2 regions of the Flintibacter sp. P01028 genome follow, and region 2 is predicted to be linked to the other one. Evidence: a T-box and tRNA genes for the amino acid it is inferred to sense, from the RefSeq annotation. Region 2 holds a T-box; the other holds one or more tRNA genes.
What was found. The T-box of region 2 lies ahead of ileS (isoleucine--tRNA ligase). A T-box ahead of a tRNA ligase gene usually reads a tRNA of that ligase, here a tRNA-Ile.
Positions count from the first base shown of each region.

Region 1: it encodes a tRNA-Ile, which carries the amino acid that the T-box ahead of ileS (isoleucine--tRNA ligase) is inferred to sense. The anticodon was not compared.

Region 1 covers NZ_JBHEVC010000020.1:24-4,250, forward strand. Annotated here, with positions in the region: partial or broken rRNA gene ACEVJK_RS14325 (23S ribosomal RNA) at 1-1,593, opposite strand, end outside; tRNA gene ACEVJK_RS14330 (tRNA-Ala) at 1,852-1,927, opposite strand; tRNA gene ACEVJK_RS14335 (tRNA-Ile) at 1,953-2,029, opposite strand; rRNA gene ACEVJK_RS14340 (16S ribosomal RNA) at 2,153-3,683, opposite strand.
Region 2 covers NZ_JBHEVC010000007.1:86,935-105,020, reverse strand. Annotated here, with positions in the region: gene ACEVJK_RS12225 (LTA synthase family protein) at 1-882, opposite strand, end outside; gene ACEVJK_RS12220 (polyribonucleotide nucleotidyltransferase) at 1,090-3,240, opposite strand; gene rpsO (30S ribosomal protein S15) at 3,506-3,772, opposite strand; gene ACEVJK_RS12210 (ribbon-helix-helix protein, CopG family) at 4,150-4,302, shown strand; gene ACEVJK_RS12205 (macro domain-containing protein) at 4,348-4,860, opposite strand; gene ACEVJK_RS12200 (Na+/H+ antiporter NhaC family protein) at 4,877-6,241, opposite strand; gene ileS (isoleucine--tRNA ligase) at 6,588-9,365, opposite strand; T-box leader at 9,688-9,937, opposite strand; gene glf (UDP-galactopyranose mutase) at 10,118-11,281, shown strand; gene ACEVJK_RS12185 (glycosyltransferase family 2 protein) at 11,377-12,405, shown strand; gene ACEVJK_RS12180 (hypothetical protein) at 12,483-12,635, opposite strand; gene ACEVJK_RS12175 (ribbon-helix-helix domain-containing protein) at 12,769-12,939, shown strand; gene argB (acetylglutamate kinase) at 12,954-15,317, opposite strand; gene ACEVJK_RS12165 (aspartate/glutamate racemase family protein) at 15,426-16,142, opposite strand; gene ACEVJK_RS12160 (ATP-grasp domain-containing protein) at 16,202-17,422, opposite strand; gene ACEVJK_RS12155 (alanine racemase) at 17,483-18,086, opposite strand, start outside.

The sequences.
Region 1 (4,227 bases), on a different contig from region 2:
TACCTGTGTCGGTTTGCGGTACGGGCACCTTAGCATACACCAGAACTTTTCTCGCCTCGTTATTCTCCGACTTCCCTACTTGATTTCGGTCCCTTTCGCCCGGGTCAACCAACGCCCGGGTTCGGATAGCTCCAAGTGTCCTTCTGGTTTAAGTTTCGGTGGCTACGGAATTTCAACCGTATGTGCATCGACTACGCCTTTCGGCCTCGCCTTAGCTCCCGGCTTACCTTGGGCGGACGAACCTTCCCCAAGAAACCTTAGATTTTCGGCCATTATGATTCCCACATAATTCTCGCTACTCATTCCGGCATTCTCACTCGAATAAAGTCCACCGCTGCTTCCGCTACGACTTCACCCCTTATTCGACGCTCCCCTACCACTGCATTAGATGCAATCCCAAGCTTCGGTTATACGCTTAGCCCCGTTACATTTTCCGCGCAGAGTCACTCGACCAGTGAGCTATTACGCACTCTTTTAATGAGTGGCTGCTTCTAAGCCAACATCCTGGTTGTTTTCGCAACTCCACATCGTTTTCCACTTAGCGTATATTTGGGACCTTAGCTGTGGGTCTGGGCTGTTTCCCTTTTGACCACGAGACTTATCTCACGTAGTCTGACTGCTAGTCATCAATTATCCGGCATTCAGAGTTTGATAGGGTTCAGTAACTTTATCAGCCCCTAGCCCATTCAGTGCTTTACCTCCGGTAATCTAAACTAACGCTAGCCCTAAAGCTATTTCGGGGAGAACCAGCTATCTCCAAGTTCGATTAGAATTTCTCCGCTATCCACAAGTCATCCGCCACCATTGCAACGGGGGTCGGTTCGGTCCTCCATGGGGTTTTACCCCCACTTCAACCTGCTCATGGATAGGTCACCTGGTTTCGGGTCTATTGCACGCGACTTTATACGCCCTATTCAGACTCGCTCTCGCTTCGCCTCCGGTGCTGAACACCTTAAGCTTGCCACGTACAATAACTCGCCGGACCGTTCTACAAAAAGTACCTCATCACACTTTAACGTGCTTTGAGTGCTTGTAAGCACAAGGTTTCAGGTTCTCTTTCACTCCCCTCCCGGGGTCCTTTTCACCTTTCCCTCACGGTACTGCTCCTCTATCGGTCATCAAGTAGTATTTAGGGTTGGAGGGTGGTCCCCCCAGTTTCCCACAGGGTTTCACGTGTCCTGCGGTACTCTGGATCCTGACTAAATCGACTCAGCTTTCGCTTACGGGACTATCACCCGCTGTGGTCGGCCTTCCCATACCGTTCAGCTAGCCTATCAATCCGTTGTGTCAGTCCACAACCCCGAAGGATAAATCCTTCGGTTTGCCCTCTTCCGCGTTCGCTCGCCACTACTTGCGGAATCTCTGTTGATTTCTCTTCCTCGCCCTACTTAGATGTTTCAGTTCAGGCGGTTCCCCGCCTACGCCTATTTGATTCAACGCAGGCTGACAGAGTATTGCTCTGCCGGGTTTCCCCATTCGGAAATCCTGGGATCGAAGCTTATGTGCAGCTCCCCCAGGCTTATCGCAGCTTGTCACGTCCTTCTTCGGCTCTTGATGCCAAGGCATTCCCCTTGCGCTCTTATTAGCTTGACCTTCGTAGAACAACCTTTTCAAGCTGTTCTCTTGGTTCTATTAAGAATTATGCAGGCCTCAGATTCAGTTTCATTGTAGTATTTGTTACCCTTTTAATTCCTTAAAAAGTCCACAAATTTTACTTTGTTACCTCTCTGTTGCTTGCTCGCAATTTCTTGCTTGCTTCACTGTTCAGTTTTCAAGGTGCAGTTCTCCGACCCTTTTCAAGGTCAGATCGAAATGCTCACCCTCTTGGGTAAACACTTCGATTTGATCTTGTGGTGGAGGTTATCGGACTCGAACCGGTGACCCCCTGCTTGCAAAGCAGGTGCTCTACCAACTGAGCTAAACCCCCTTATCCGGGTGCCCTCAGCTTTTGGTGGTGGGCCCAAGTGGACTCGAACCACCGACCTCACGATTATCAGTCGTGCGCTCTAGCCAGCTGAGCTATGGGCCCGTGAGCCCCCACCGCTCCCCTTACGGCGTGCGCCCTCTAAATTAAACAACGTGACCCCTACTTTGCACAGACGTCTGACCTTAGGACGTTACAAAAACCTGTCGGCTTTTGAACTCTCCTTAGAAAGGAGGTGATCCAGCCGCACCTTCCGATACGGCTACCTTGTTACGACTTCACCCCAATTATCGAACCCACCTTCGGCCGCGCCCCCCTTGCGGTTAGGCTACGGACTTCGGGTGTTCCCGACTCTCATGGTGTGACGGGCGGTGTGTACAAGGCCCGGGAACGTATTCACCGCGGCATGCTGATCCGCGATTACTAGCGATTCCAACTTCATACAGGCGAGTTGCAGCCTGCAATCCGAACTGGGATGGCTTTTAGGGGTTTGCTCCACCTCGCGGTCTTGCTTCCCTCTGTTGACCACCATTGTAGTACGTGTGTGGCCCAGGACATAAGGGGCATGATGATTTGACGTCGTCCCCACCTTCCTCCGTTTTGTCAACGGCAGTCTCGCTAGAGTGCTCTTGCGTAGCAACTAACAATAAGGGTTGCGCTCGTTGCGGGACTTAACCCAACATCTCACGACACGAGCTGACGACAACCATGCACCACCTGTCACCGGCGCTTCCGAAGAAGAAGGTGTATCTCTACACCGGTCACCGGGATGTCAAGCCCTGGTAAGGTTCTTCGCGTTGCTTCGAATTAAACCACATACTCCACCGCTTGTGCGGGCCCCCGTCAATTCCTTTGAGTTTCAACCTTGCGATCGTACTCCCCAGGTGGGATACTTATTGTGTTAACTGCGGCACGGAGGGGGTCAGACCCCCCACACCTAGTATCCATCGTTTACAGCGTGGACTACCAGGGTATCTAATCCTGTTTGCTCCCCACGCTTTCGCGCCTCAGCGTCAGTTGCTGTCCAGCAGACCGCCTTCGCCACTGGTGTTCCTCCTAATATCTACGCATTTCACCGCTACACTAGGAATTCCGTCTGCCTCTCCAGTACTCAAGAACTACAGTTTCAAATGCAGGCCACAGGTTGAGCCCATGGTTTTCACATCTGACTTGCAGTCCCGCCTACACGCCCTTTACACCCAGTAAATCCGGATAACGCTCGCCACCTACGTATTACCGCGGCTGCTGGCACGTAGTTAGCCGTGGCTTATTCCTCAGGTACCGTCACTTGCTTCGTCCCTGAGAAAAGAAGTTTACAACCCGAAAGCCTTCTTCCTTCACGCGGCGTTGCTGGGTCAGGCTTGCGCCCATTGCCCAATATTCCCCACTGCTGCCTCCCGTAGGAGTCTGGGCCGTGTCTCAGTCCCAATGTGGCCGGCCAACCTCTCAGTCCGGCTACTGATCGTCGCCTTGGTGGGCCGTTACCCCGCCAACCAGCTAATCAGACGCGAGTCCATCTCAGAGCGATAAATCTTTGGCAGTCAGAGCCATGCGACCCAACTGCATCATGCGGTATTAGCAGATGTTTCCACCTGTTATTCCCCACTCCAAGGCAGGTTACTCACGCGTTACTCACCCGTCCGCCACTAAGTAACTCACTCCATTGGACGAATCCTCTGTCATGAGCACTCCGTTCGACTTGCATGTGTTAAGCACGCCGCCAGCGTTCATCCTGAGCCAGGATCAAACTCTCAATAAAATGGTATTTAAAGAACCGAAGTCCCTCAAATCATATTATTGAAACTTTTCCAAGCTTCAAAGAAATTTACGGTCATCCGTTTCAAGCTTCGCTTGTCTTCGAACAACCAAATCCATATCTGGTGCTTTTCGTTTGTCACGTTGTTTAATTTACAAGGTACACGCCGCTTCGTGCGGCGGGTTTTTATCTTACCACATTCAGTTCGCTTTGTCAAGAACTTTTTTCGAGCTTTTTCAAACTCTTTTGTCCTCTCATTCGCCGCTCCCTTAGTGGCTTGCCGCTGCCCTCGCGGACAGCTTGATTAGGTTACCACACTTCATTGCCTTTGTCAAGCACTTTTTTTCGCCAGTTTCAAACTTTTTTCGTCTGTCCCCTGGACCGCCTCGTGTGGCTCCCTCCGCTCCCCCGTAGGGCTTGCCCCTGCCGCAGAGCGCTTGCTTATATTAGCAAACACTTCCTCCCTTGTCAACACTTTTTTCCCACTTTTTTCCCCTTTTTTTATCCCCTCCTTACCTACACTATATCTTCCCCTCCCTCACTCCCT
Region 2 (18,086 bases):
CCAGGGGGCATAGACCTGGGTCACCCCCTCCTGCCCGGCCAGGGCGTCGAAGTCGGTGAGGTCACAGAAGGCCTCCAGCATGATTCCCATGACCGATACCTTCTGACCCTCCGGGATGCTCTGGTCCTCGTACTGCTGAAGCAGGCTGTCGGCCTCCTCTTTGTCGTAGTTTTCCGGTGGGGTTGGAAGCATATCCCGGAAGGAGTGGAGAAAGGGGTACAGTCCACCCTTGGACAGATAGACCTCCACATCGGACCAGGCGTAACGGATGGCCTGGGTGGGAGTCTGGTCATAGACAGTGGGGTTGAGGTAGAGGGACACAAAGGCGACGCCAATCAAGGCCAGACAGGACAAGGCGCCGAAGGTCCGCTCCCGCCAGCCCTGAATGCCATGGGGCATAAGGAAGATGGTAAAGAGCAGTCCGGCCACAAAGCAGAACAGGGCAAACCACACCAGCCAGGTCAGGTCCAGTGTGTAGTTGCCCACGATACCCCCGGCCTCTGCCGCCAACAGCAAGTCAGTGGCCAGCAGGGGGTCCGACCGGAGCCGGATCTTGAAGTAGTTGGCCAGAGCGATGGCCAAAACGGGCAGAAAAGTACAGATAAAGGCGGCCCAGCTCCGGCGGAACAGGAAGTAGAACAGCCAGATCAGCAGGACAGGAGGCAGAAGATTCAAGAACATGAGCAAGGGGCTGGAAAGATAGGCGCCCAGCAGATGCCAGGAGTTCAGACTGACATAGGCGGTAGCGGAAAAAAACAGGGAAAGGCCGCCGACGCAGCACCCCATTCCCGTCAGGGCCAGGGCCAGCCAGATGGTGTGAGCCCGGCCGCAGTGCTCCTGGGAGCCGTCGGGCAGTCGCATGATGGTAAGCAGCGTTTTCATTGGGAGGCACCTCTTACTATGGGGAGAAAAGGCCGGGTGGGAGAGAACGGCCGTGATTTTGGTCCCCAAATGACACTCCGTGTGGGAATTGTTGATATTATAGCACATATTTTGGAAAAGTAAAAGAAAACTCCCTCTGTGCTTTGAGGGAAAAGCAACGAGGTGGACAGCTTTGCTGTCCACCTCGTTTAAATGGTAAGAACAGATTTATTTGATGGGCTCGCCGGATTCTTTTCTGGCGCGGATCTCACGCAGGGCGTCCTTATAGGACAGGTTGACCCGGCCCTTGTCGTCAATTTCAGTGACCTTGACCCAGATCATATCGCCGATGTTGACCACGTCTTCCACCTTGTCCACCCGGTGCTCGGCCAGCTTGGAGATGTGGACCATGCCGTCCTTGCCAGGAGCCAGCTCCACAAAGGCGCCGAACTGGAGGATGCGGACCACCTTGCCGTAGTACAACTCACCCACCTGGGGGACAAAGACGATGGTCTCGATCATCTTCTTGGCGGCGTCGCAGGCCTCGGCGTTGGGGGAGGCGATGTGGATGGTGCCGTCATCCTCAATGTCGATCTGGGCGCCAGACTCGGCGGTGATCTTCTGGATGACGGAGCCGCCCTTGCCGATGACCTCACGGATCTTGTCGGGATCGATCTTGACGGTGATCATCTTGGGGGCGTACTTGCTCACCTCGGCCCGGGGGGCGGAGATGCAGGGCAGCATGATTTCGTCCAGGATGGCGAACCGGGCGTCACGGGTGATGTCCAGTGCCTCCTTAATGATCTCATGGGTCAGACCGTCGTTCTTCAGGTCCATCTGGATGGCGGTGATGCCGGCCTTTGTACCGGCCACCTTAAAGTCCATCTCGCCGTGGAAGTCCTCTACGCCCTGGATGTCGATGAAGGTAGTAAAGCCGCCGTTGTCGTCCTGGATCAGACCGCAGGAGATGCCGGCCACAGGGGCCTTGATGGGTACGCCGGCGTCCATCAGAGCCAGAGTGGAGCCGCAGATGGAGCCCTGGGAGGTGGAGCCGTTGGAGGACAGCACCTCGGACACTACACGGATGGCGTAGGGGAACTCCTCCACAGAGGGGAGCACAGGCACCAGGGCCCGCTCGGCCAAGGCGCCGTGGCCGTACTCCCGGCGGTTGGTGGAGCGGGGGGCACGGGCCTCGCCCACGGAGTAGGGGGGGAAGTTGTAGTGGTGCATATACCGCTTCTCTTCCTCTTCCCAGATGGTGTCCAGCTTCTGGCTGGCGGCCAGAGTGTTCAGGGTACACACGGACAGCACCTGGGTCTGGCCCCGGGTAAACAGGCCGGAGCCGTGGACCCGGGGCAGGACGCCCACCTCGGCGGCCAGGGGACGGATCTCGTTTTTGGCGCGGCCGTCCACACGGTGGCCCTCCAGCAGCCAGGCCTTGACGATCTTCTTCTGGAACTTATAGGTGAACTCTTCCAGGTACTGGTCCATATCCGGATACTCCTCCAGATACTTCTCGTGCCACTTGTCGATCATGGCGTTCCAGCGGGTCTCCCGGACATTCTTGTCGTCGGTGTCCATGGCCTCCTTGGCCTCGTCCATGAACTCGTCCACGATTTTGTCGAACAGCTCCTGGTTGAACTGGGCGTGGTCATACTCCATCTTGGGCTTGCCGATCTCGGAGACGATCTGGTCAATAAAGTCGATCTGCTTGCGGATCTCCTCGTGGGCCTTCACGATGCCGGCGTACATGATCTCGTCGGGGATCTCGTCGGCGCCGGCCTCGATCATGACCACCTTTTCCCGTGTGGCGGCCACAGTGACGTCCATGCGGCTGGTCTTGCGCTGCTCCTGATTGGGGTTCAGGACAATCTGGCCGTCACAGTAGCCCACCTCCAGACAGCCGATGGGGCCGGCGAAGGGGATCTCAGAATAGCTGACGCAGGCGGAGGCGCCGATCATGGCGGCCACCTCGGGGGAGCAGTCGTAGTCCACACTCATGACAGTGCACTGAATGCACACGTCGTTGCGGAAGTCATAGGGGAACAGGGGACGCATAGGCCGGTCGATCAGGCGGCTGGCCAGCACGGCGGGCAGAGAGGGGCGGCCCTCCCGGCGCATAAAGCTGCCGGGAATGCGGCCCACGGCGTATAACTTTTCCTCAAACTCCACGGACAGGGGGAAGAAGTCGATGCCGTCCCGGGGACGGGGGGACACCGTGACCGCCACATGGACCGTGGTGTCACCGTACTTGACCCAGGCGGCGGCGGAGGCCAGCTCGGTGGTCTTACCCACTTCAATGGTCAGAGGCCGGCCGCACAAGTCCATGGTCCAGGTCCTGTACTTGGGGAACTGTTTGTGCTTGATGATAGTTGACATCTCGGATTCTCCTTTGTTTCAAATTTTTCCGAACGTCCAACAACTCTTTAGCACTTGAATACAGGCCGAAACGGATAGGATCGAGCCAGAAAGTTCCTTTCCTGGGTTCTCGCCTTCGCCCCGGTCTAAGCACCCCTGCTGGGAAATTCGGCGCTTCGGCTCATATTCAACTGCTAAAAAAGTGCGGGAAATTCGGAGTTTTCGTTTGGTTTTATATGCGAACATAGGGCAGCACGCGGAACGCGCTGCCCTATGCGGCATAAACTTATTTTCTAATGCCCAGCTTGGCGATAATAGCGCGGTACCGCTCGATGTCCTTGGCCATCAGGTAGTCCAGCATCTTGCGGCGCTTACCGACCATTTTCAGCAGACCGCGGCGGGAGTGGTTATCCTGCTTGTGGACCTTCAGGTGCTCGGTCAACTCGTTGATGCGGGCGGTTAGAATGGCGATCTGGACCTCGGGGGAGCCGGTGTCAGTGGGATGGGTGCGGTTGGCCTCAATAACGGCCGTCTTTTCGTCCTTGCGAATCATGAAATTTCCACCTTTCTTAATTGCGGCATACTACTTTCCCGTCTAACGGTAAAGCCGCTTGTTGTTTTACCCTAAGGGCTGGGTAGCGGGCGGGCAGAACCCCGCGCACCTGCGCAGGCCATATCCCGGAACCAAGCCAGTGGGCATACCGACGCATTCTCATGCTGGGTTAATATATCACAATTTTCCCCCTATGTAAAGAAAAAAGTCCCGTATTCCAAGGAAATTTTTTATCTTTTCCCAGATCCGCAAGATGTAGTGGTCCTGCTGCCCGCCAGAGGCGAAGAGTTGAAGCGTAAAAATAATGCGAAATAATACAAAGTCATGCGACCGACGGAGCCTCCATTTCGGTATGATAGAAAAAAGGAGGTGATCCTGTGGCCAAGTCAGACGCTCAGATCAGCCTACGGCTGTCCAAAAAGCTCAAGGAGGAGTTAACGGCCCAGGCCAAGCGGGAACGGCGCAGCGTCACCGCTCTGATCCTTCGGGTGATGGAGGAGTATCTGAAGAACAGAGAAAGCGAAAAATAGCCTAAAAACAGCGGAAGGACCAATTTATTGGCCCTTCCGCTGTCTTTAGTTCTCTGGACAAAGCTGGCGCAGCACAGCCTGAGCTTGGGCCAGTATCTGGGGGGTGTAGAGGACCAGGGACACATCTAACTCTGGATGTTTGGCTTCAAATTTCAGGATCGCTTTTTCTGCTACTGTGAGGGCCTCCATTCTGGGTAGATGAAAGGCTCCGGAAAAGACCAGGGGGAAGGCCAGAGTTCTGCACCGGCACATCAGGGCTTGCTGCATGGCGTGGCGGTAGCAAGCCTCCATCAGCCGCTTTCCAGTTCGCAGGTCCCCCATCCACTCACCCAGGGCCACATGGATGATATACTTACAGGGAAGACCGAAGGACGGGGTGACTACTGCCGTACCCACAGGACAGCGGCGCAGTTTTTTGCAGGCGGCAGTAAGGGCCCTGGTATCAGCGGCGGCAAAAATGGCATCGCAGATGCCGGGAGACCGACGCAGATCGGGGGAGGCGGCATTGACGATGGCATCTGTCTCTATTTTGGTAATGTCACCAGTGAGTAGTTTCATAGGGTAAGACCTCCTGTCACAGTAAGAATCCGCACAGCAGATAGCCTGCCGCAGCGATGGCGGCGGCCAGCATGGCATAGGGAAACTGGGAAAGGGCGTGGTCCATATTTTCCATTTTACAGCAACTGGAGGTAAGAACGGTGGCGTCGGAGTAAAAGCAGGCGTGGCTGCCTAATACTGCTCCAGATACCACGGCTCCCATAACAACCAGCAGATTGGCGTCCAGAGAAACGGCTAAGGGCAGGATAACGGGGACCACGATAGCGGGGATGCCCCACACACTGCCAGTGGAAAAGTTGAGGGCGGCTACCACCAGGAAGGTAATACAAGGAAAAAATTCTGCGCTCATAAAGGGCTGAACCAAATTAATAATGTAGGGAGCAATGCCGATTTCGTTCATGGCCTCCTGCATGACAAAGGCAAAGTAAATGATGGCCACGGTGGGGATCATATTGCAGAAGCCGTGCATGGCCAAGTCGCAAGCCTTGGACAGGGACATGATCCGCTGGGGGACATACAGGAGCAGGCAGATAGCGATGGCAGCTATGACGGCCAGAAACAGCTCACCCCCCACGATAGCCAGGACGATGAGTACGCCGATGGGAATGACGAAGTTCCATACATTGCCCTGTATATCAGGGGCATCATCCTCGCCCTCCAAGTTCATCAGTTCGCTCTCTGGGGAGTAGACCGCTCCGGTCTTCGCCGCCCGCTGGTAGGCCGCCCGCATCTTGCCCATAGGTGGGATGACGGACAGGGCGAACAGGGGCACGATGACCACAGCGGCGATAGCATAAAACACAAAGGGAATGACCCGGTAAAAGGTAGAGATGCCGCTCCCGTAGCCCAGCTCTGGGACGCCGGCCTCAGCAAAGAAAAGACCGGAAAAGAATACCGCCCAAGTGGAGAAGGGAAGCAGAGCGCAGACCGGGGCGCCGGTGGAGTCGATAACATAGGAGAGGGCCTCCCTGGGGATACGGTGTTTGTCCGTTTCCTTTTTCATGCAGATGGATAGAGTCATGATGTTGAGATAGTCGTCTACAAAAATCAGGATGCCCATAATCCAAGTGATAATCAGTGTGCTTTTTGGCCCACGGCACAGCTTGTCCAGTATTTTGGAAAAGCCCATGGTGCCGTGGGAGGCCCCCAGGAGGGCAATGAGGCTGCCAAACAGTAGACAAACCATAAATACCCACTGGTGGTCATAGCTGGTGGCCACCCGGAAAAAGGCGTCCATCCAGCCGAAGATAAATTTGGGTCCATCAATGATCAGATAGGCAACCAGGGTACCCGCGATTAGGGGCTCCAGAGTTCGTCGGGTTTTTAATGCGATAGCCACCACTGTTACGATGGGCAGCAGGGTCAAGATGCCGTGATCCATATGAGGTACCTCCCTCTGTTTGGCACAAGTATAGTGTCAGAGGGATTAAGGAGGGCAAAGAGTTTGTCCGGAGGCATTAAAATAAAATAAGGAGGCGCCTGTGGAGTGAAGGGAAGGACTAGGGCAGTCCGATGATACGGCCGGTGTTATGGCGTAGCGGTGGATGATTGGGGTCTCCTGAGGGGAGAGTACGACTTGGGCGGAATAGACTCATGGACAAAAGAAAAAAGTTGCCTGGACATCCGTCCAGGCAACTTTTTTCTTTCCAGTTCCATTGCGCTTCCTGCGTGAAGCGATCATTATTTGAAGGTGCGGCGCAGAAGAACGAATCGAGAGGGGGTGGCTGTTAAAGCGCCTCAAAAGAGGTAGACTTTGCGATGACGCCTGCGCATCTGGGGCAGAGTGTGGGATGAGCCATATCGGCACCCACCAGGGGATGGTGCTTCCAGCAGCGCTCACACTTCTGACCGGCGGCCTCGGACACAGAGACAGCCAGCTCGCCGCCCACCGTGATCTCCACCTGGGAAACGATGAACAGGTCGGCCAGGAGGGCGCTGTCCATCTCGGCCAGGAAGGCGTCCTCGGACGGGACGGTGAGGGCCACGTCGGCCTCTAGGCTCTTACCGATCTTCTTCCCGTTCCGGGCTGCCTCCAGAGCGACGTTGACCGCGTCCCGGACGGCAATGATCTTATCCCACTGGGCCATCTGCTCCTGGGTGAGGGCATAGTCGGCAAAGGGCTTGTTCATCTCGTTGAGAAGCACGTTCCGGCCGTCGTCCTCCGCCCGGTGGGGCATGGCCAGCCAGATCTCGTCGCAGGTGAAGGCCAGGATGGGGGCAAACAGCTTGGTCATGGTGTCCAGGATAAGGAACAGGGCGGTCTGGGCGGAGCGGCGCTCCAGGCTGTCCTTGCCCTCGCAGTACAGCCGGTCCTTGATGATGTCCAGATAGAAGGAGGACAGCTCCACCACGCAGAAGTCATTGATGGCGTGGGACACCACATGGAACTCGTACTCATCATAGGCGGCGAAGCACTTTTCAATGAGCTGGTTCAGCTTGGTAACGGCCCAGCGGTCCAGCTCCAGCATCTCCCCAGGCTGGACCAGGCAGTTGGGGTCAAACCCATCCAGGTTGCCCAGGCAGTAGCGGGCGGTGTTGCGGAACTTCAGATAATTCTGACTGAGCTGCTTGAAGATATTGTCCGAGCAGCGCACGTCCACATGGTAGTCGGCGGAGCCGGCCCACAGGCGAATCAGGTCGGCGCCGTACTTCTTAAAGATGTCGGCGGGGTCCACGCCGTTGCCCAAAGATTTGTGCATGGCCTTACCCTCGCCATCCACGGTCCAGCCGTGGGTGACGCACTCCTTAAAGGGAGCGCCCTGGCCCAGAGCGCCCACGGCGGTGAGCAGGCTGGACTGGAACCATCCCCGGTACTGGTCCAGGCCCTCCATATAGACGGTGGCGGGCCAGAAGCCCTGGTCCTTCTTCATGGAGGCGTAGTGGGTGGAGCCGGAGTCGAACCACCCGTCCAGAGTGTCCTCCTCCTTGGTAAAGCCTGCTTTGCTCCCACAGTGGGGACAGGAGAAGCCGGCAGGCAGAATGTCAGCGGCCTCCATCTCGTACCAGGCGTTAGAGCCCTTCTCACCAAAGAGCTTGGACACGGGGGAGATGGTGTCGTCGTTGCAGATGGGCTTGCCGCAGTCCTGACAGTAGAACACGGGGATGGGCAGACCCCAGCGGCGCTGGCGGCTGATGCACCAGTCGGCCCGCTCCCGGATCATGGACTTCATCCGGTCAATGCCCCAGCCAGGGATCCACCGCACGTCGTCGCAGGCGGCCACGGCCTGCTCCTTGAAGGCGTCTACAGAGCAGAACCACTGGGGGGTAGCCCGGAAAATGATGGGATTCTTGCAGCGCCAGCAGTGGGGGTAGGAGTGGACGATGTCCTCGCTGGCGAAGAGGGCGCCGCTCTCCTTCATATCGGCCAGAATGACGGGATTGGACTCCTCGGTCTTCATGCCGGCGTATTTTCCAGCGTAATCGGTGTGGCGGCCCCGGTCGTCCACGGGCACCACCATCTCGATTTTGTAGCGTTTGCAGGTCTCGTAGTCGTCTGCGCCAAAGCCGGGGGCGGTGTGAACACAGCCGGTGCCTGAGTCCATAGTGACATACTCGGCGGTGCAGAGCTGGCTGGTCTTGTCCAGGAAGGGATGCTGGGCCAGCATATACTCAAAGTCAGCGCCCTTGAACTGCTTGACGATCTCATAATTCTCAAAGCCGCCGATCTTCATCACCTTGGCGCACAGGGCCTCGGCCATAATATACATTTCGCCGTTGTCCGCCTTTACCAGCACATAGCTCTCCCGGGGGTGAACAGCGATGGCCAGGTTGCCGGGCAGGGTCCAGATGGTGGTGGTCCAGATCACAAAGTACATTTTGGACAGATCGCCGTACTGACTGAGCTTGCCCAGATCGTCCCTGACCTGGAATTTGACATATACGGTGGTACAGGGGTCGTCCTGATACTCGATCTCCGCTTCGGCCAGGGCGGTCTCATCCTTGGGGCACCAGTACACAGGCTTCAGGCCCTTATAGATGTAGCCTTTCTTGTACATCTCGCCAAAAACCTTGACCTCCTCTGCCTCGAAGCCGGGGTCCATTGTGAGGTAGGGGTTCTCCCAGTCCCCCACCACGCCCAGCCGCTTAAAGCCCTCCCGCTGGATATTCACATACTTCTGGGCGTAGTCGTGACAGGCGGTGCGGAATTCGGGGACGCTCATCTGCTTGCGGTTGAGTTTCTGCTCCTTGATGATAGCGGACTCGATGGGCATACCGTGGTTGTCCCAGCCGGGGATATAGGGGGTGTAGCGGCCCCGCATGGCCGCGGCCCGGACCATGAAGTCCTTGATGGACTTGTTCAGAGCGTGGCCCATATGCAGATTGCCGTTGGAGAAGGGAGGGCCGTCGTGCAGGGAGAACAGGGGCTTGCCCTCGTTCTTCTTCAGCAGCTCGTGATACAGGTCCAGCTTCTCCCAGCCCTCCAGCATACCGGGCTCCCGGGCGGGCAGTCCGGCCCGCATGGGGAAATCGGTCTTGGGCAGGTTGATGGTCTTGTTGTAGTCCATTGGTTTGCTTCCTCCTATTTCAGGTCTTTTTTAGACTTTTCTATCAGATTACATAGGAATGTGACTAAGCCGCAGTGCCGGCAGAGCATCGTATGGGGAAATTGGGGAAACGGGTCCCGGGTAAACATACTGGTGGTATCGTCACCGTGGGGCCCCAGCTCCACCACGTCCGTCGGACCGCGGAAAAACCGTAATTCCTGTTGAGTCCAGAAGGGGTATTTTTAGGTGTGCATCGTCCCCTCCTCCATAGGGCGTCCACATTGGGGGCAGTTCATAGAAGCCGCTCCTTTCAAAAAAGAAAACGCCTCTGTCCCCCGAAAGAGACAAAGGCGAAACATCCTCTGCGGTACCACTCTTCTTGCCGTGGGAAAAGACCACGGCCACTCAAGCCTGCCTGGTAACGGGGGCGTCCGGAGGCGCTTACTGTCAGGGAAGCCTGATCCCACAGCGCTTCCCGGTTCGGCCCTCTGCTCCAAGGTGATTTTCCCCTCCCCCTCCTGTCCGCCTCGCACCGGACCGGCGGCTCTCTGTACCATTCAGGGGTGGATACTCGTCCTTTTCATCGCGTGTTTCTATATGCAGTTGATATCTTATCTGCTTTTTCGGGGAATGTCAAGGGGGATGGAACAGCATATTACGCTTATTTTATCCAATCTTCAAGGAATTTTAATTTCCTTTTCCGGGAAAGTGTGATATGATACAAAGGAACATCTATAACGGCCAGCAGGCCGGAAAATGAGGTGGGATCGAGCTTGGAGGAGAAATTTGACGTTCTGGCCGTGGGAGCGGGCTATGCCGGCGCCGTGGCCGCCCGCGCTTTGGCGGATCAGGGGAAACGGGTCCTGGTGCTGGAGCGGAGGGACCACATTGGCGGCAATGCCTATGACCGTCCGGACCAGGCGGGGGTGCTGATCCACCAATACGGCCCCCATATCTTCCACACCAATGACAAACAGGTCTTTGACTGGCTTTCCCGGTTCACCCGGTGGCGGGACTACCAGCACCGGGTGGTGGCCAATATCCCGGACGGCCGGGGCGGACGGATAACCTATCCGGTGCCCTTCAACCTGACCTCCCTGGAAACGGCCTTCGGTCCGGAGGAGGGGAGACGGCTGGGGGATAAGCTGACCGCCGCCTATGGAGCGGAGAAAAAGGTCACCATTCTGGAACTGCGGCAAAATCAGGACCCGTCAATCGCCGCCCTGGCGGATTATGTGTACGAGCACGTCTTTGTCCACTACACCATGAAGCAGTGGGGCCAGAGGCCGGAGGACATTGACCCAAATACCACCGCCCGGGTGCCCGTGTTCCTGTCCAGGGACGACCGCTATTTTCAGGATACATACCAGGGGATGCCTTTGGAGGGCTATACCCCCATGTTTGAAAGGATGCTGGACCATCCCAGCATCACCGTGGAGCTGGGGACGGACGCCCTGGGTCGGTTGGACCTGTCCGGTAACACACTGAAGGTAGACGGCGCCCCCTTTGACGGCCAGGTTATCTACACCGGCCAGGCGGACGAGCTGTTTGGCTTCCGGTTCGGCCCCCTCCCCTACCGCACGCTGGATTTTGCCTTCGAAACGCTGGAGCAGGACGACTTCCAGGGGTACGGCACAGTCAATTACACAGTGGACGAGGACTTTACCCGCATCACTGAGTTCAAACACCTGACCGGCCAGGCGGCGCCCGGCGTGACTACGATTGTAAAGGAATATTCCAAGGCGTATACCGGGGAGAGGGGCGAGATCCCCTATTATGCTATCATCAACCCGGAGAACAACGCCCTATACGCGAAATACAGGGCGGAGGCGGACCGGTTCTCCAACCTCCATCTGCTGGGCCGTCTGGCCGAATACAAATACTATAACATGGACGCGATTGCCGGGAAAGCACTGGAGCTGGCAGAAAAACTCTAGCCAATTCGGAGCCCGGCGGGGCGACTGAGAGGCTAAAAGCGCGGCGGGAACTTGGTTCCTGCTGAGGAAATCCACGTACAATGGGAGAGAAAGACATGGAAAAGCTCATTACTTTCGCGGTCCCCTGCTATAACTCGGCGGCCTATATGGAGCACTGTGTGGACACACTGCTCCAGGGAGGGGACGATATTGAGATCATCCTGGTGGACGACGGCTCCACCAAGGATGAGACCCCGGCCATCTGTGACCGTTACCAGGAGCGGTATCCCGGTATTGTCCGGGCCATCCACCAGGAGAACGGCGGTCATGGAGAGGGAGTCAACCAGGGCATCCGAAACGCCCAGGGCGTCTACTATAAAGTAGTGGACTCGGACGACTGGGTGGACGTGGACGCGCTGAAAAAGGTGCTGGACAAGCTGCGGCAGTTCCAGCGGGACGAAAAGCCCATCGATATGATGATCGCCAACTATGTCTATGAGCATGTGGAGGACAACACCCAAAAGGTAGTGAACTACCGGAACGTATTTCCCGTGGGCCGGGTCTTTGGCTGGGAGCAGATCGGGCGGTTCCGTCCCTCCCAGTATCTGCTGATGCACAGCGTCATCTACCGCACCCAGCTGCTGCGGGACTGCGGGCTGGAGCTGCCCAAACACACCTTCTATGTGGACAATATCTTTGTCTATCAGCCCCTGCCGGCGGTGAAGAATATGTACTACATGGATGTGGACCTGTACCGCTACTTTATCGGTCGGGCGGACCAGTCGGTCAACGAGAAGGTGATGGTCACACGGGTGGACCAGCAGCTGCGGGTCACCTATCACATGATCGGCTCTCACGATCTGCGCCAGGTCAGCGCCCAGCACAAGAAGCTGGGCCGCTATATGTTCAACTACCTGGCCATGATGATGGCTATTTCCTCCATTTTCCTGATTATCGACAATTCCCCCGAAGCACTGGGTAAGCGGACCCAGTTGTGGGAGTACCTGCGGACGGTGGACAGCGCGGTGTACCACAAGATGAAGTACCGGGCGGTCTCCGCCTTTACCGCCTTCCCCGGCTACCAGGGGCGGCGGCTGTCGGTGGGGCTCTACCGGCTGGCCCGGAAGATTTATAAGTTCAATTAAAGAGCGCGGGGCCGCCCATGGCTGTCATGGGCGGCCCCGCCGGCAATATGGGGCAGTCCTCTCCCCCGCGCCCCGCCTCACTCCTCTGGTGGAAGCCGGCGGATGTGTTCCCGCAGGAGCTTTCGGATGTAGCTGGGGACAGAGCGGCAGTCCCGGTCCGCCAGATCCTTCAGGGCGGTGTAGAGCTCCTGGGACATTCGGACGGATACAGTTTTGTATGATTGTTCCATAGTATCACCTCAAGCAAACGATACCATATAGTTACCATGAAGTCAATATATGGACACTACTTGACGGTGAAAAAAATTACTGTTACCCTAATGACAGTAGATAGTAACTATATAGTACATAGGTGATGCGATTATGGGAGAAGCAGTATTGGTCAATCGAAAAAAACTCATCACATCCCTTGCCAATGAGCTGGTAGAGCCCTTTGACAAGCTGTCTAAAAAGACAAGGGTCCCCAAATCCCGCCTGATTGACGAGGCTGTGGAGGACTTGTTGAAAAAATATGAAAAAAGGATGGCCGAGTAGGCCATCCTTTTTGTTTATCCTGTGATCGTCGTTCCAGAGGCCCGCTGGCCCAGCATATGGAGTAGCAGGGAGTGCTCCACCCGGCCGTCCAAAATGGACACCTGGCCCACTCCGGCCCGAATGGCGTGGATGCAGCCCCGCACCTTGGGCACCATGCCCCCGGCGATGAGGCCCGTGTCGATGAGCTCCTCCGCCCGCTTGACGTCCATGTGGTCCACGGCGGTCTTGCTGTTGTGGCTGTCGATCAGGATGCCCCCCACGTCGGTGAGAAAAACCAGGCTCTCCGCCCCCAGAGCCTCGGCCACCGCCCGGGCGGCGTCGTCAGCGTTGCAGTTCAGGCCGTCGCCGTCTTCTCCCAGGGCGATGGGAGAGACCACGGGCACAAAATCCCCATCCAGCAGGGTGGTCAGCACTCTGGGGTCTACACGGGTGATGCTTCCCACCCGCCCCAGAGCCGGGTCCTTGACCACGGCGGTGATGAGCCCGCCGTCCTTGCCCGAAATGCCCACACCGGAGACCTCTAACCGGGCCAGGTCCCGGACGATGGCCTTGTTCACCTGGGCGGACAGGGCCATCTCCGCCGCCTCCAGGGCGGCCTCGTCAGTGACCCGGTAGCCGTTCTCAAAGCGGGTGGGCACCTGCAGCTTGTCCAGCAGGGCAGTAATGTGCTTTCCGCCCCCGTGGACCAGCACCACCCGCATACCCACCATCCGAAGGGCGGCCACATCTTGGAGGGTGGTGTCCAGGGCGGCCTCCGCCCCAATGGCGGAGCCACCGTACTTGACCACTACGGTCTTCCCCTCATGCCGATTCAGAATGGGCAGGATGGACAGCAGATTGCGTACCTTTTCCATGCCGTCCAGACCATGCTGGACATCGTACTCCCGCAGGAAAGCCTGGACATAATCCACGTCAGAGGGGGTGTCCACATACTCATTCCCCCGCTTCTGGCGGGTCTCCGCCCCCTTTCCAGTGATGAGCAGGACGGAGGGGACATGACAGCCCAGGACAGCCTGACGGATAGCCTCCCCCCGGTTGGGCTCAATGGACCACTCGCAGTTCTGTCCGGCCACATAGGAGGCGATCTCCCGGCAGATGTCCAGGGTGTCCTCCTCTCCGCTGTCCTCCTCGGTGAGGACCACCAGATCGGAGTATTTGCCCGAAATCTCCCCCAGGTCCTTCCGCCGGTCCAGGGCCTTTTTCCCCGGACAGCCAAAGACGGTGACGATCCGCCGGCCGGGATATTCCGCCTGGACAGAGCGGAACAGCGTTTCGAAGCTCATTCGGTTGTGGGCATAGTCTACGATGGCGGTGACCGTTTCATCAGCATTAGAGTAAATCTCCATCCGGCCGGGGACCCGGGCCTTCATCAGCCCCACATAGACACACCGCTCCGGGATGTTCAGCGCCTCGCACACGGCGATGGCGGCCAGCGCGTTCTCCACGTTGAACAGGCCGGGCATAGTCAGCCGAAATTCCCGCAGATAGCGCCGGGTGCGGACCCGGAACAGAATGTCGTTCCCCCGCTTGCGGACCTGGGAGGCGTAGACATCCGCCTCCTGATCCTTCTGAGAAAAGGTGAACAAGGGCCTGCCCGCCGCCCGGGCCGCCTCTAGCACCCGGTCGGCGTAGTCGCAGTCCAGGTTGACGCAGTTGACAGCCCCTTGGGAAAAAATTTTCAGCTTGGAGGAGAAGTAGTCCTCAAAGTCCGGGTGCTCAATGGGTGAGATGTGGTCAAGGCCGATGTTGAGAAAGCAGGCGGCGGCGAACTCGGTACACAGAGTCCGGTGGTATTTCAGGGCCTGGCTGGATACCTCCATGGTGAGATACTCCATCCCCGCTTCCACCCCGTGGGCAAAGTGGCGTTGGAGCTCCAGCGGTTCGGGTGTGGTGAGGTGGGACTCGAACCGCTCCACCCCGTCATAGGTGTCAATGGAGGAGATGATGCCGCTCTCCGGCTTCTCCCGCTCGGCCATATACTCATCCAGGATATATTTCAAATAGTAGGCGGTAGAGGACTTCCCCTTGGTGCCCGTCAGGCCGATGACCTTCAGCTTTCCGGAGGGGTGGCCGTAGAACAGGTCGGCCAGAGGAGCGATGGCCGAGCGCATATCATGGACCTGAAGGCAGGGCAGGCCAGACTGGGGATAGGGGACCTGGCTCACATAGGCCAGCGCCCCTCTCTCCTGGGCCATCTCCAGAAATTCCGGCTTAAAGTGGGCTCCCTTGCAAAGAAACAGGGTGCCGGGGACCACCTCTCGGGAGTCGTAAGACACCAGAGCCACCGGGGCGGTCTGGTCTATTTCCTTGGGAATGGGGGCGGCTAAGAGGCCGGAGCGATCCAGCAGGGCGATGTAGTCCTTCAGAATGTGCGCCATGATGAACACCTCGATTTCAGGGTTGAGAGGGAAGATATTGTGTTTGTCCCAGGCAAACCGATTTTAAGGCGTCCGGCAGGGCCGGACACAAAATCTCTACGCTTCACGCTATTTGATGAAGATGTGCCGCAGGGGCTTGCGGCAGGCCTGGACCGACCGCTCGGCCAGGACGGCCATGGCGTCTGTGTAGAAGGGAGGCAGGTGGTGCCTGTCGGCAAAGACGGACAGCTCGGTGCAGGCCAGCACGCCGCAGTCGCAGCCCTGTTCCTCCAGGTCCCGGTGGATGGCGGCGAACTTCTGGGGGTCCCCGTCCCGACCGGACTTCACATCGTCGTAGATCAGGGACATGACCAGCTTCTGGGCCGGCGGCGTGGGTACTGTCGCCTGAATCCCCACAGCCTCAAATTCCTTTTTGTATAATCCGGACTGAATTGTACCATCCGTAGCGAGAATGCCAGGGCGCTTCAACCCCTGGGAGGCCAGCAGACGGGCGGTTTCCCGTATCATGTGGAGGATGGGCACCCCTACCTGCTCCTGCACCCTGTCCAAAAAGAAGTGCGAGGTGTTGCAGGGGACGGCGATGACGGTACAGCCCGCTCCCTCCAGCAGGCGCGCGTCGGCCAACAGCCGTTGAAAAACAGCCTCCCGTTCCCCCTCGCTGCCTAAAATAGCCTCGGTGCGGTCGGGCATCTGGCTGTCCGAGAGGATCAGGGCGTTGACGTGCTCCTGGTCACAGGAGGCCTCCGTCCGGTCAATGACAAATTGATAAAAGGTATTGGTTGCCTGGGGGCCCATTCCCCCCAGAACGCCTAAACGATATTCCATAAAATCACCATGGTGGGAAGAAGAACAGCAAAAAAGAGGAACCGCAGGTCCTGTGCCGGTCAATCCTCCGCGGGTATCTTGTTATACTGGTCGAACCGCTTGATATTCCCCAGGTGGTTTTTCATCACCCGGAGCCGCCGCTTGAGAGAGCCATCCTTGTCGTAAACCAGGGAGTGGCTGTCCGCCCCGGCTTTAATGAGGGCCCGCATCTCCTGGTGGTACTGCTTTGGGGTGAATTTGAAGGCCACCTTCCGGGGAACCATGCGCCACAGGGAGCGGTTGCGGGTCATCTCAAAGGGCAGGTCCTTCCCCTCCACACGGTCCTGGACGACCATCTTGGCGATGTTGTGGCCCGCCCCGGTGACGTAGTAGTTGCTCCGCCCCTGGCGGCAGTTGATCTCAAAGGCCTTGTACTTCCCGTCCCGGCTGTCGTACTTGATGTCAAAGTTGGAGAAGCCGGTGAAGTGAAGGGCCTCCAGGAGAGTTTTGATTTTCAGCTCTAGGGCCTCGTCGCACTCAGTCAGGATGACGGCGTGGTTTCCGATGCCGTGGGGGGAGTGTTCCTCCAGCAGCACATGGCCCAGGCACATGGTGGTCACCCGGCCGTTCCGGTCGGAGTAGCTGGTCAGCACCCGCATATAGCTGTCATCTCCGGGGATGAACTCCTGAAGGACCATGTGGTCCTGGTAGCCGGCGGCGTATACATGGTCCAGAGCGGCCAGCAGCTCCTCCCAGCTCTGACAGATGTAGACCTTGGCCAAGGAGTGGTCCCCACAGGCCCAGTAGGCCACGCTGTCAGCGGGCTTGGCAATGTAGGGCGGACCCCAGGGGAGCTGAAAGTCGTGGCCCATGGACTTGTCGTAGATAAAGGTGGCCGGGTGATCGATGCCATGCTGGTCGCACAGGGCGTAAAACTTTTCCTTGTTGATGAGGGTGTCCAGCAGGTCTCCGTCAATGTAGGGGGCGATGACGTTGGCCGGCAGGCTGTCCTTACAGTGGGCGGCCAGCTGGACATAGCTGTCCCCGCAGCCCAGCAGGAGGACTTTTTTGTCCGGAAACTCCCTGGCTACCGCCTCTGTGTTCCGGCGGAAGGCCGCCTCGCTCTCGTTGTCGGGGCACACCCGGTAGTCGAGGATGGCGGAGCCGTGGCAGGGGAAGGAGGGATATTTGCCATAGGCCACGCTCCTTACCCCATAGGCCTCATGAAAGGCCCTGGCCACGGAGTACACGTTGATGTCCCCGCCAAAGAGGAGGGGCTGAAATTGTAAAGGATCGGACACTTGATAGGACTCCTTTTTCTCAAGAGTAAAGGGTAAAGAGGGGGCGTGCCAAAAGGCAGGTCAGCGGTACTCAATGACAAAGCCCCTGGCAAACAGAGGGTCCATCTCAAAGACCGCTAAATCCCCATAGGCGCATTTCATGTTGGTTACATCCAGAATAGTCTCGCTGGCACCCACGGGGCCCAGCACCCGGGCGCGCTGCTCTCCGACGCGGACGGTGCGTCTCCGGCTCCGGCGCCACTGGGCCAGCAGGGCGGTCAGGCCGGACTGCCGGGGGCGCTCCACGCCAAAGCCGTTCTGATAGCCCACGGGTAGGACGGCCACTCGGGTAGGCTTTTTCAGCACAAGGGGCTTGTCCGCCCCGATGGTGTGGCCCCTGGGCAGCCAGCGGACCTCGGCCAGAGGGGCTTCCCCATAGCCAACGGTTCGCAATCCGTCGTCCCGGGTCCGTCGGCACCGCCCCAAAATAGCGGAGCCGGCCCGCACGCCGTCCAGCCGGGCGCTGTCGTCGTGGAGCAGAGAGAAGGAGCCGGCGGCATGGACCACTCCGGTCTCAAAGCCGGCGGAATGGATCGTGTCCAGCACCTGGTGGAACTGCTCCAGCTGCTGCTTGGCCTCCGGGTCGTTGGGCTGGGCGGCGTGGAGCTGAGTATAGATGCCAGAT